DNA from 2 places in the Cupriavidus sp. FW306-1B-F12B genome. Region 2 is predicted to be linked to the other one. Evidence: predicted binding sites of a transcription regulator. Region 2 holds the regulator's gene; the other holds the start of a gene.
What was found. Region 2 encodes HrcA, which represses chaperone genes, less so after heat shock. Its sites were predicted from a motif close to TTAGCACTCNNNNNNNNNGAGTGCTAA; they were not measured.
Positions count from the first base shown of each region.

Region 1: a site for HrcA is predicted at 2,185-2,211, ahead of groES (co-chaperone GroES). Genes of this name have one in related genera too.

Region 1 covers NZ_JBYSXC010000006.1:14,315-19,662, forward strand. The annotation lists gene AC3WLE_RS12010 (MltF family protein) at 1-1,290, opposite strand, end outside; gene AC3WLE_RS12015 (hypothetical protein) at 1,470-1,907, opposite strand; gene groES (co-chaperone GroES) at 2,306-2,596, shown strand; gene groL (chaperonin GroEL) at 2,643-4,286, shown strand; gene AC3WLE_RS12030 (pilus assembly protein TadG-related protein) at 5,009-5,348, shown strand, end outside.
Region 2 covers NZ_JBYSXC010000010.1:37,649-42,996, reverse strand. The annotation lists gene hemH (ferrochelatase) at 1-1,099, opposite strand, end outside; gene hrcA (heat-inducible transcriptional repressor HrcA) at 1,206-2,240, opposite strand; gene AC3WLE_RS17730 (NAD kinase) at 2,343-3,260, shown strand; gene recN (DNA repair protein RecN) at 3,327-5,081, shown strand; gene AC3WLE_RS17720 (hypothetical protein) at 5,137-5,348, shown strand, end outside.

The sequences.
Region 1 (5,348 bases), on a different contig from region 2:
GTTGGATTCCGAGAAATGCGCGTCAGGGAAGTACTTCGTCATCAGCCGGTCCATGTACTTGGCGCCAGCGTGGATGTTGGACTCGACCATCTGGATATTGCCTACGTTCAGTTCCTTGCCGGTGGCGGGCATGATCTGCATGATGCCGACGGCGCCCACGCGGCTGCGCGCCTGCTGGTTGAGCTGTGACTCCTGGAAGCCCTGTGCCGCCAGCATCAGCGGGTCGAAGCCATAGTCCTTGCCGTACTTTTCGAAGAAGGCAACGGTCTGCTGGAAGCGCTTGTATTCGGCGTCCTCGGTATTGTTCCTGATCTGCTTGATCCGGCGCATGGATTGCTTGAGCAGGTATTCCGCCACGCCCTGCTTCTTGACGTAGTTGACATAGAAGTCGTCGATCACCTGCCGCAACTGCGGGCTGTCCTTACGGAAGGCCCAGCCGACATAGCCGCCTTCGCGCACCGCCAGGTCCTGGCGCACCTTGATGTCAGGCAGGATCTGCACCCACATTGCGGCCTTCCAGTCGTCGACCACGACGATCTCCAGCAGGCCCGCATTCACCATCTCGAGCACGTCTTCGTCTTCAAGCGCGTCGGGCAGCAGCACCAGCTGCATTGGCGCCTTGCCGGACTGGCGCAGGCGGTTGTTCAGTGCAGTCAGGCTTTCGTAGTAGCTGCTCGCGCGGCGCACGTGCACGGTCTTGCCCGCCAGGTCGTCCAGGCTTTTCAGCGCCGGCGACTTCGGGCCGGTCACGATCAGCTCGCGCACTGGCTTGCGGTCACGCGGTGCGGCAAAGTCGACCAGCTTCAGCCGTGCCTCGGTCTCGGTCAGGTTGCCTGCGGCGATATCGCCCAGGCCCGCCGCCAGGTCGGGCAGCAGCCGGTCGCGCGTGGTGGGGATGATGAGGACAGTGAGCGGGCGCTTGCCAAGTCGATTGGCGTAGGTCTTGTTCAGGTAGCGCTCGAATTCCCGCACCAGTTCTGCGGTAATTCCGCGCTCGTGGCCTTTGTCGCTGAAGTAGAGGGTGCGGCTGTAAGGCACCAGCACGCGGATGACGCGACTGTTGACCATCACGTCGAAGTCGCCCTTGCGCGGCTTGTTGGCCAGGTTGAGGCCGCGCGGCCTAGAATCGGCCTTGCCGGTTGCGGCTTTCGCCGTGGGGGCAGCAACAGGCGCGGACGCCGGCGCCGGCTTCTGCTGCGCTACGGCAAACGTGCTGCACAGGCTGAGCGCGCCCACCAGGCCGGACAGGAGAAGGCCTGCGAACCAGTGGCGTGGGTGGGCAGCGGGCATGGCGCGGATGGCAAGCCGGGCAGAAAGGCGCGCGACTTGCTCGTATCGAGTCTAGGCGCGATCCCGCCGCTTGCAAGCCGCCAGGGTCCGGGTGCTGCCGAAGGACAAACGGGAGGGGTATGTCCGGCAAAAAGAAGGTGGCCGGTTGATCCCGGCCACCCGTCGTGCAAAGGCCGGCGCTATTGCTTTGGTGCGGCCATTTCCTGCTTGGCCGTTGCATCTGCTGCCTTGTTCTCTACCTTGCGCTCCTGCTTGGCAGCGCCGACTTCTTCCTTGTACTCACCCTTGGCTGCCTTCTTCTTGGCCTTGTACTCGGCGGCGGCCTTCTGGCGTGCCTCGCGGCGTTCCACCAGCGGGTCCTTCGGCGGTTCGACCTGGGTCATGCCCGGCGGCACGCCCTGGCTGCCTGCCGGCGTGGCAGAGGTTGCTGGCATCGCCGGGGTCGCCGGGGTCGCGGGCATGCCCTGGGCAGCAGGGGTTGCCGGCGTGGCCGGGGTGGCCGGAGTGGCGGGGGTGGCGCTTATCTGGGCAATCGCAGCAGCGCAGCTGAGGCCAGCCAGGCCTGCGGCAATCACGCTGGCGATTCGGGTAAGGCGAGCGGGCTGTTTCGTATCCATGGAATACCTCCAGAGTCGCTGTCTGAGGCGCCGGCAACGGAAGCGCTCGGCGCGGCGTACGCCGTACATCCGGCCAAGACGGGCGCGCGGCGACAAGCCCAGTCTAGGCAGCGGCACCACGTTGCGCTGTCAGGCACACGCCCGAATGGGTGCCGGGATTATTCCTACAGGCGGGTCGTTGCCGGCCGGGAGCCCATGCCGCGCAAGGCATCGACAGCCCCTCGGGAAAACCCGCATCACCCCCGCGTCTTGAAATGCCCCTACCCCGTCCCTATAATTAGCACTCGTCAGGGGTGAGTGCTAACAGCCTCCTGCGACACCTGAACATTTCTGACGGCCGTCGCCTCGGTAGCCGGCCGATTTGTGATCAAAAACTCACTTTGTATCTAGGAGTCCGTATGAATCTGCGTCCTTTGCACGACCGCGTGATCGTGAAGCGTCTGGACAACGAAACCAAGACCGCGTCCGGTATCGTGATTCCCGACAACGCTGCCGAGAAGCCCGATCAAGGCGAAGTGCTGGCAATCGGTCCTGGCAAGAAGGATGACAAGGGCAACAACATCGCCCTCGACGTCAAGGTCGGTGACCGCGTGCTGTTCGGCAAGTACGCCGGCCAGGCCGTGAAGGTGGAAGGCCAGGAACTGCTGGTCATGCGCGAAGAAGACATCATGGCCGTGGTGAACAAGTAATTCACCAACTGACCGCCACCCCGTACAGATTTCAGGAGATTCAAGAATGGCAGCTAAAGACGTAGTGTTCGGCGACGCCGCACGTGCCAAGATGGTCGAAGGCGTGAACATCCTCGCCAACGCAGTCAAGGTGACCCTGGGCCCGAAGGGCCGCAACGTGGTGCTGGAGCGCAGCTTCGGCGGCCCGACCGTGACCAAGGACGGCGTGTCCGTGGCCAAGGAAATCGAGCTGAAGGACAAGCTGCAGAACATGGGCGCCCAGATGGTCAAGGAAGTGGCTTCCAAGACCAGCGACAACGCCGGTGACGGTACCACCACCGCAACCGTGCTGGCCCAGTCGATCGTGCGCGAAGGCATGAAGTTCGTTGCCGCCGGCATGAACCCGATGGACCTGAAGCGCGGCATCGACAAGGCTGTTGCCGCCGCCGTGGAAGAGCTGAAGAAGGTCAGCAAGCCCACCACCACCAGCAAGGAAATCGCCCAGGTTGGCGCGATCTCGGCCAACAGCGACACCTCCATCGGTGAGCGCATCGCCGAAGCCATGGACAAGGTCGGCAAGGAAGGCGTGATCACGGTTGAAGACGGCAAGTCGCTGGCCGACGAGCTGGAAGTCGTGGAAGGCATGCAGTTCGACCGCGGCTACCTGTCGCCGTACTTCATCAACAACCCGGAAAAGCAGGTTGTCCAGCTGGACAGCCCGTTCGTGCTGCTGTTCGACAAGAAGATCAGCAACATCCGCGACCTGCTGCCGGTGCTGGAGCAAGTGGCCAAGGCCGGCCGCCCGCTGCTGATCGTCGCTGAAGACGTCGAGGGCGAAGCCCTGGCGACCCTGGTGGTCAACAACATCCGTGGCATCCTGAAGACCGCCGCCGTCAAGGCCCCGGGCTTCGGCGACCGCCGCAAGGCCATGCTGGAAGACATCGCCATCCTGACCGGCGGCACCGTCATCGCTGAAGAAATCGGCCTGACGCTGGAAAAGGCTGGCCTGAACGACCTGGGCCAGGCCAAGCGCATCGAGATCGGCAAGGAAAACACCATCATCATCGACGGCGCCGGCGACGCAGCTGCGATCGAAGGCCGCGTCAAGCAAATCCGCGCCCAGATCGAAGAAGCGACCTCGGACTACGACCGTGAGAAGCTGCAAGAGCGCGTGGCCAAGCTGGCCGGCGGTGTTGCCGTGATCAAGGTTGGCGCTGCCACCGAAGTCGAAATGAAGGAAAAGAAGGCCCGCGTGGAAGACGCCCTGCACGCCACCCGCGCTGCGGTGGAAGAAGGCATCGTCCCCGGCGGTGGTGTGGCCCTGCTGCGTGCCCGCGCTGCGATCTCGGCACTGACCGGCGAAAACGCCGACCAGAACGCCGGTATCAAGATCGTGCTGCGCGCCATGGAAGAGCCGCTGCGCCAGATCGTGCTGAACGCCGGTGAAGAAGCTTCGGTGGTCGTTGCCAAGGTTATCGAAGGCAAGGGCAACTACGGCTACAACGCCGCTTCGGGCGAGTACGGCGACCTGGTGGAAATGGGCGTGCTGGACCCGACCAAGGTCACCCGCACCGCACTGCAGAACGCCGCTTCGGTGGCTTCGCTGATGCTGACCACCGACTGCGCAGTTGCCGAATCGCCGAAGGAAGAGTCGGCTCCGGCAATGCCGGGCGGCATGGGCGGCATGGGCGGCATGGAAGGCATGATGTAATTCATCGCCGACCGACTGCCCTCAAGGGCAGGCTGTCTTGGAAAACCCCCGCGGGCGCGAGCCCGCGGGGGTTTTTCTTTGGGGCGCGGCAGCAGGCTCTCGCTGGGGCGGCCAGGTCAGATCTCGACCACGCAGCACCAGTCGAAGCTGGTGCGGGTATGGCCGTGGATCGACTAGTCCACAACCAGCAAGGAAACCGCTCGCGAGAGCGCTTGCTTTGGTGCCGGACTCACGGAGAGCGTCCTCTGCCTGTCGCTCAATTCGTGGCCGAGGTATGAGTCAAAACTGAAACGCACGTCTGTGCAGCAGGCAGGCCTTCCCCTTGCTTGCAGAACCGAGCAGCCAAGGTAAGCGGGTTTCTGAGCCCGGTAAGTGATCTTGATCGCACCATAGAGGTGAAGCATGCCGATTTGCATCGGCAGTGGGCCGGAAGCCGGACTCGCTGGTCGGGGGCTTCAATATCCTGGCGAGTTGTCCAGCGTACCCTCTTCAGGCTGTATCCCTACCTACTGATTCCGCCATTGGGCCGATACCAATTGCCGTTGGCATGACCAAGAATGCATGTACGAAGCTAGGTATCGGGATGTTCCAGGCGTAGCCAGCCGGACGCCTAAGGGTGTGGGTGGCAGCCGTGGGCCTCGGCAATGACAGCGGGCCTGTGAGGCTTCTCCCGTTATCCACGCAAGCTGGGTGCTTATGTCTCTTATCCAAGGGCGACACATATGTCCAGGTATAGCAAAGGGAAGGAAAAAGGGGTCATTCTCCCGATTGTGGGCCTGACCCTGGCCGTGTTGCTGGGCATGGCCGGTCTGGTCATCGACCTGGGAGGCATGTTTGTTGCGAAGACCGAGCTACAGTCGGCAGTCGATAGCTGTGCGCTGGCCGCGGCGCAGGAACTCGACGGCGCTGCAGACGCCCTGACACGGGCTACGAGCGCTGGGCTGACCGCTGGGAACGCCAACAAGGTCAGGTACCAGAAGAGCTCGGCGGCCCTCGTCGACACTGACGTCACCTTTAGCGATACGCTCAACGGATCCTACAGTTCGACCTTCACGCCTGTCG
Region 2 (5,348 bases):
GGGTCTGGGCGCGCGTGCGCCGTGCTTCCAGTTCATGCGGATGCGGCGTGGCCAGCGGCCAGCCCTGCAGGTGCTGCAGCGCGATCTCGGCCATGGCCGCGACCCACGGATCGGCGTCATTCAGGCACGGGATGAAATGGAAATCCTTGCCGCCCGCGACCTTGAACTCGGTCTGCCCTTCCACGGCGATCTCCTCCAGGGTCTCGATGCAGTCGGCCGGAAAGCCCGGGCAGAAGACATCGACCCGGCCCGCGCCGACCTTGCCCAGCTCGGCCAGCGTCGGCGCGGTGTACGGCTGCAGCCATTCCGCTTTGCCGAAACGAGACTGGAACGTCACCTGGTACTGGCCCGGCTCTAGGCCCAGCGCCTCGCCCAGCAGCCGGCCGGTCTTCAGGCATTCGCAGTGATAGGGGTCGCCCAGTTCCAGCGTGCGCCGCGGCACGCCGTGGAACGACAGGATCAGCTTGTCGCCGCGGGCAAAGTCCGGCATGCCATGGCGCGCCCAGTAGGCGGCGACCTGCTGGTGCAGCGCCGAGATATAGGCCGGGTGGTCATGGAAATGCTTGACCAGCCGCAGCTCTGGCTGGTTGCGCCACTGGCCCAGCACCCGGAACACCTCGTCGAAGGCCGTGGCCGTGGTGGTGCCGGAGTATTGCGGATACATCGGCAGCACCAGCACCTGCTCGCAGCCCTGCCGGCGCAGCGCCTCCAGCACCGAGGCGATCGACGGGTTGCCGTAGCGCATTGCGCACGCGACCGTCACTTCATGGCCATGCTGGTGCATCAGCCGCTGCAGCGCATGGGCCTGGCGCTCGCTGTAGACCAGCAGCGGCGAGCCCGTCATATGGGCCTCGCGCAGCCAGATCGATTCGTATTTCAGAGCCGAGGCGCGCGAACGCAGCGGCAGGATCACCCCATGCAGCAGCGGCAGCCAGGCCGCGCGCGGGATCTCGACCACGCGCGGGTCGGACAGGAATTCCTTCAGGTAGCGCCCCACCGCCTTGGGCGTGGGAGCGTCCGGGGTGCCCAGGTTGACCAGCAGGATCGCCGTGCGCGGCGCGTGGCCGTGCTGGTAGGCCGGTTCGGGAGAAAACGTCATGTCGCTTCCGGGTTGACACGGTGCCGGGACGGCGCCGGTGCGGCGCACCGGCGATTGCCGCGCCCGGCGGGAATGGCGCCGCTTGTCAGACCAGCCAGTCTTTGCACTAGTTCTGGCTCAGGGCGCTGGACAGCAGGCGCGCGGTGATGTCGACAATGGGGATCACGCGCTCATACGCCATGCGCGTAGGGCCGATCACGCCGAGCGTGCCGACGATCTGGCCGTCGACCTCGTACGGGGCGGTGATGACCGCCATTTCTTCGATCGGCACCAGCCGGCTTTCGCCGCCGATAAAGATCTGCACGCCCTGCGCATGGCTGGACACGTCCAGCAGCTGCAGCAGGCTGGTCTTGTGCTCGAACACGTCGAACAGGCGCCGCAGCTTGTCCATGCTGGAGGCCAGGTCTTCCACTTCCAGCAGCTTGCGCTCGCCACTGATAAAGACGTGGTCGTCGTCCTCGTCCTCGGCGACGCTGCCGGCCTCGACCGCGGCCTGCATCAGCTGCGACATGTCGCGGCGCAGGTCCTGCAGTTCCACCCGCAGGTGGCCGCGCACCGCGTCGAAGCTCATGCCGGCATAGTGCGAGTTGAAGAAGTTGGCCGCCTCGATCAGCTGGGCCGGCGTGTACGACAGCTCGGTCTGGATGATGCGGTTCTGCACGTCGCCCTCGGGGCTGACGATGATCAGCAGGATGCGCTTGTCCGACAGCCGCATGAATTCGATCTGCCGGAACGCCTGCGCGCGGCGCGGCGTCATCACCACGCCGGCAAAGTGCGACAGGTTGGACAGCGTGCGCGCCGCCGCTGTGATCATGCGCTGCGGCCCCAGCTGCTGGCCGCCGAGCTGGTCCTGGATCTGGCCGGTCAGCTCGGCCAGGTCGGCGTTGCGCTCCAGCGGCTTGGCCGTCAGCATCGAATCGACGAACAGCCGGTAGCCGCGCGGGGTCGGGATACGGCCCGCGGAGGTGTGCGGGCTGGCAATAAAGCCCATTTCCTCCAGATCGGACATCACATTGCGAATCGTCGCAGGCGACAGGTCCAGCCCCGAGTATTTCGACAGGGTGCGGGAACCGACCGGCTGCCCTTCGGCAATATAGCGCTCGATCAGGGTCTTGAGCAGCGTTTTGGAGCGTTCATCCATGATGCCCCGATTTTACGCAAGTTTTGGACCTTCTGGCGGACGGCCTGGCCCGCCCGCCCGCGCCTGCTGACAACCGTCATGGCGGTATGGTCTAATCCCGCCATGTCCGCCCCCCCGAGAGCCAGCGCCGTGCGCACTTCGTTCAAGACCGTCGCCCTGGTGGGCCGGTACTCCACTGCCGGCATCGAAGGGCCGCTGGAGGAGATCGCCTCTTATATCCTGCGCAACGGGCAGGACGTGGTGTTCGAGCGCGAAACCTCGCTCGCCACCGGGCTGACCGCCTACCCTGCCCTGTCCGCCGAGGAGATCGGCCGGCAGGCCGACGTGGCCGTGGTGCTGGGCGGCGACGGCACGCTGCTGGGCATCGCGCGCCAGCTGGCCGGCTACGACGTGCCGCTGATCGGCGTCAACCACGGGCGGCTGGGCTTCATGACCGACATCGCGCTGGAAGACGCGCACACCGTGCTGCCCGACATGCTCGACGGCCGGTATGAGGCCGAGACCCGCCTGCTGCTGGAATCGCGCGTGGTGCGCGACGACATGGACATCTTCTCCGCGCTGGCCCTGAACGACGTGGTGGTGAACCGCTCGGGCATCTCCGGCATGGTCGAGCTGGCGGTGTCGGTGGACGGCCACTTCATGTACAACCAGCGCTCGGACGGCCTGATCGTGTCGACCACCACCGGGTCCACCGCCTACGCGCTGTCCGCCGGCGGCCCGATCCTGCACCCGACGCTGTCGGGCGTGGTGCTGGTGCCGATTGCCCCGCACGCGCTGTCCAACCGCCCGATCGTGCTGCCGCACGACGCCGAGGTCACCATCGAGGTGGCCAGCGCGCGCGACGCCAGCGTCAACTTCGACATGCAGTCACTGACCTCGCTGCTGCCGGGCGACCGCATCGTGGTGCGGCGCTCCGAAAAGACCATCAACCTGCTGCACCCGGTCGGCTACAACTACTACGCCACGCTGCGCAAGAAGCTGCACTGGCACGAATACCCGTCCGAAGACAACCGCCTCTGAGCCAGTATCAAGCCGCCCTCCAAGCCTGAGCCCGAACCCATCGGACCGACTACCTTCCACGCCACGATGCTGCGCAGCCTGTCCATCCGCGATTTCGTCATCGTCGATACGCTCGACCTGGACTTCACCACTGGCTTCACCGTCTTCACCGGCGAGACCGGCGCCGGCAAATCCATCCTGATCGATGCCCTGGCGCTGGTGCTGGGCGAACGCGCCGATGCCGGCGTGGTGCGCGAAGGCGCCCCGCGCGCCAGCGTCAGCGCCACCTTCTCGACCCACCCGGCACTGGATGCCTGGCTGGCCGAGCGCGAGCTCAACAGCGAAGCGGAAGACGGCGTGCACACCGTGCTGCTGCGCCGCACGGTCGATGCCGGCGGCCGCAGCAAGGCCTTTATCAACGGCGCCGCCGCCACCCTGGCGCAGCTGCGCGAAGTCGGCGACCAGCTGGTCGACATCCACGGCCAGCACGCGCACCAGCTGCTGCTGCGCCCCGATGCGCAGCGGCTGCTGTTCGACGCCCACGCCGGCCTCACCCAGCAGGCCGGCGCGGTGGCCGAGGCCTGGCGCGCCTGGCGTGCCTGCGTGCGCCAGCGCGAGGCGGTCGAGCACCAGTCGCGCGAGATGCAGCTTGAACGCGAACGGCTGGAATGGCAGGTCGGCGAACTGGACAAGCTCAACCCGCAGCCGGGCGAATGGGAAGAGATCCAGTCCGAGTACAACCGCCTGTCGCATGCCGCCGGCCTGATCGACGGCAGCCGCGCCGCGCTGGACGCACTGTCCGAGGCCGACGGCTCGGTGCTGTCGGCGCTGAATACCATCGTGCACAAGCTGCAGCAGCTGGCCGATGTCGATGGCGCGCTGCGCGACGTGCTGGCCGCGCTCGAGCCCGCGCAGATGCAGGCCGAGGAAGCCGCGCACTCGCTCACGCGCTATGTCGACCGGCTCGAACTCGATCCCGAGCGGCTGCAGGCGGTCGACGAACGCATGCAGGCGCTGCACGCCACCGCGCGCAAGTACCGCCTGCCGCCCGAGCAGCTGCCCGACGAGCTGGCGGCCCGCCGCCAGCAGCTGGACGACCTGCAGGCCGCGCAGGACCTGAACAAGGTGATGGCGCGCGAGGCCGCGGCCAAGGCCGCCTACCTGACCCTGGCGCAGCATCTCAGCCACGCCCGCCAGCAGGCCGCGCAGGCGCTGTCCGCCGCGGTCACCGACGCCATGCAGGGCCTGTCGATGGCCGGCGGCAGCTTTGTCGCCGCGCTCAATGCGCTCGACGAAGGCCAGAGCCATGGGCTCGAGCAGGTCGAATTCCTGGTCGCCGGCCATGCCGGCGTGAGCCCGCGGCCGCTGGCCCGGGTGGCCTCCGGCGGCGAGCTGGCGCGCATCAGCCTGGCGATCTCGGTGATCACCAGCGAAGCCTCGCCCACGCCCACGCTGATCTTCGACGAGGTCGATACCGGCATCGGCGGCGCGGTGGCCGAAGTGGTCGGCCGGCGCCTGCAGGAACTGGGCCGCGCGCGCCAGGTGCTGTGCGTGACGCACCTGCCGCAGGTGGCGGCGCAGGCCGGCACCCACCTGCTGGTGAGCAAGGAAACCACCGATGCGGGCGACGGTTCGGTCACGCGCTCGCGCATCCGGGTGCTGGATCCCGCCGGGCGCGTGGTCGAGACCGCGCGCATGCTGGGCGGCGCCACCGTCACCGCCACCACGCTGCAACATGCGGAAGAAATGCTGGCGCAAGGCATGGCCGGCGGCCAGGGCAGCCAGCCCGCGCGCGGCGCGGGCGGCAAGGATGGCCGGCGCAGCCGCCGCGCCGCCGGCTGACGGCCCCCGCCCGCCCCGCACATGCGCCAATCCATACACTGACAGGAGCCTCACCATGACCCGCCAAGCGCAAGCCGGCCTCCGGCAACGACCGCGCGCATCGCTGCGCGCCGTGCTGGCCATCGCCACCGCCGCATCGGCCGCACTGCTGGCGCTGTCCGCCTGCCAGGCCCAGCCCAAGTCCTCGGCCCCGCCGCCGGGCAGCATCAGCGATGACCGTTCCCTTGGCGACATCATGGTGCGCTTCAAGCCGCCCGCAGTGAACCT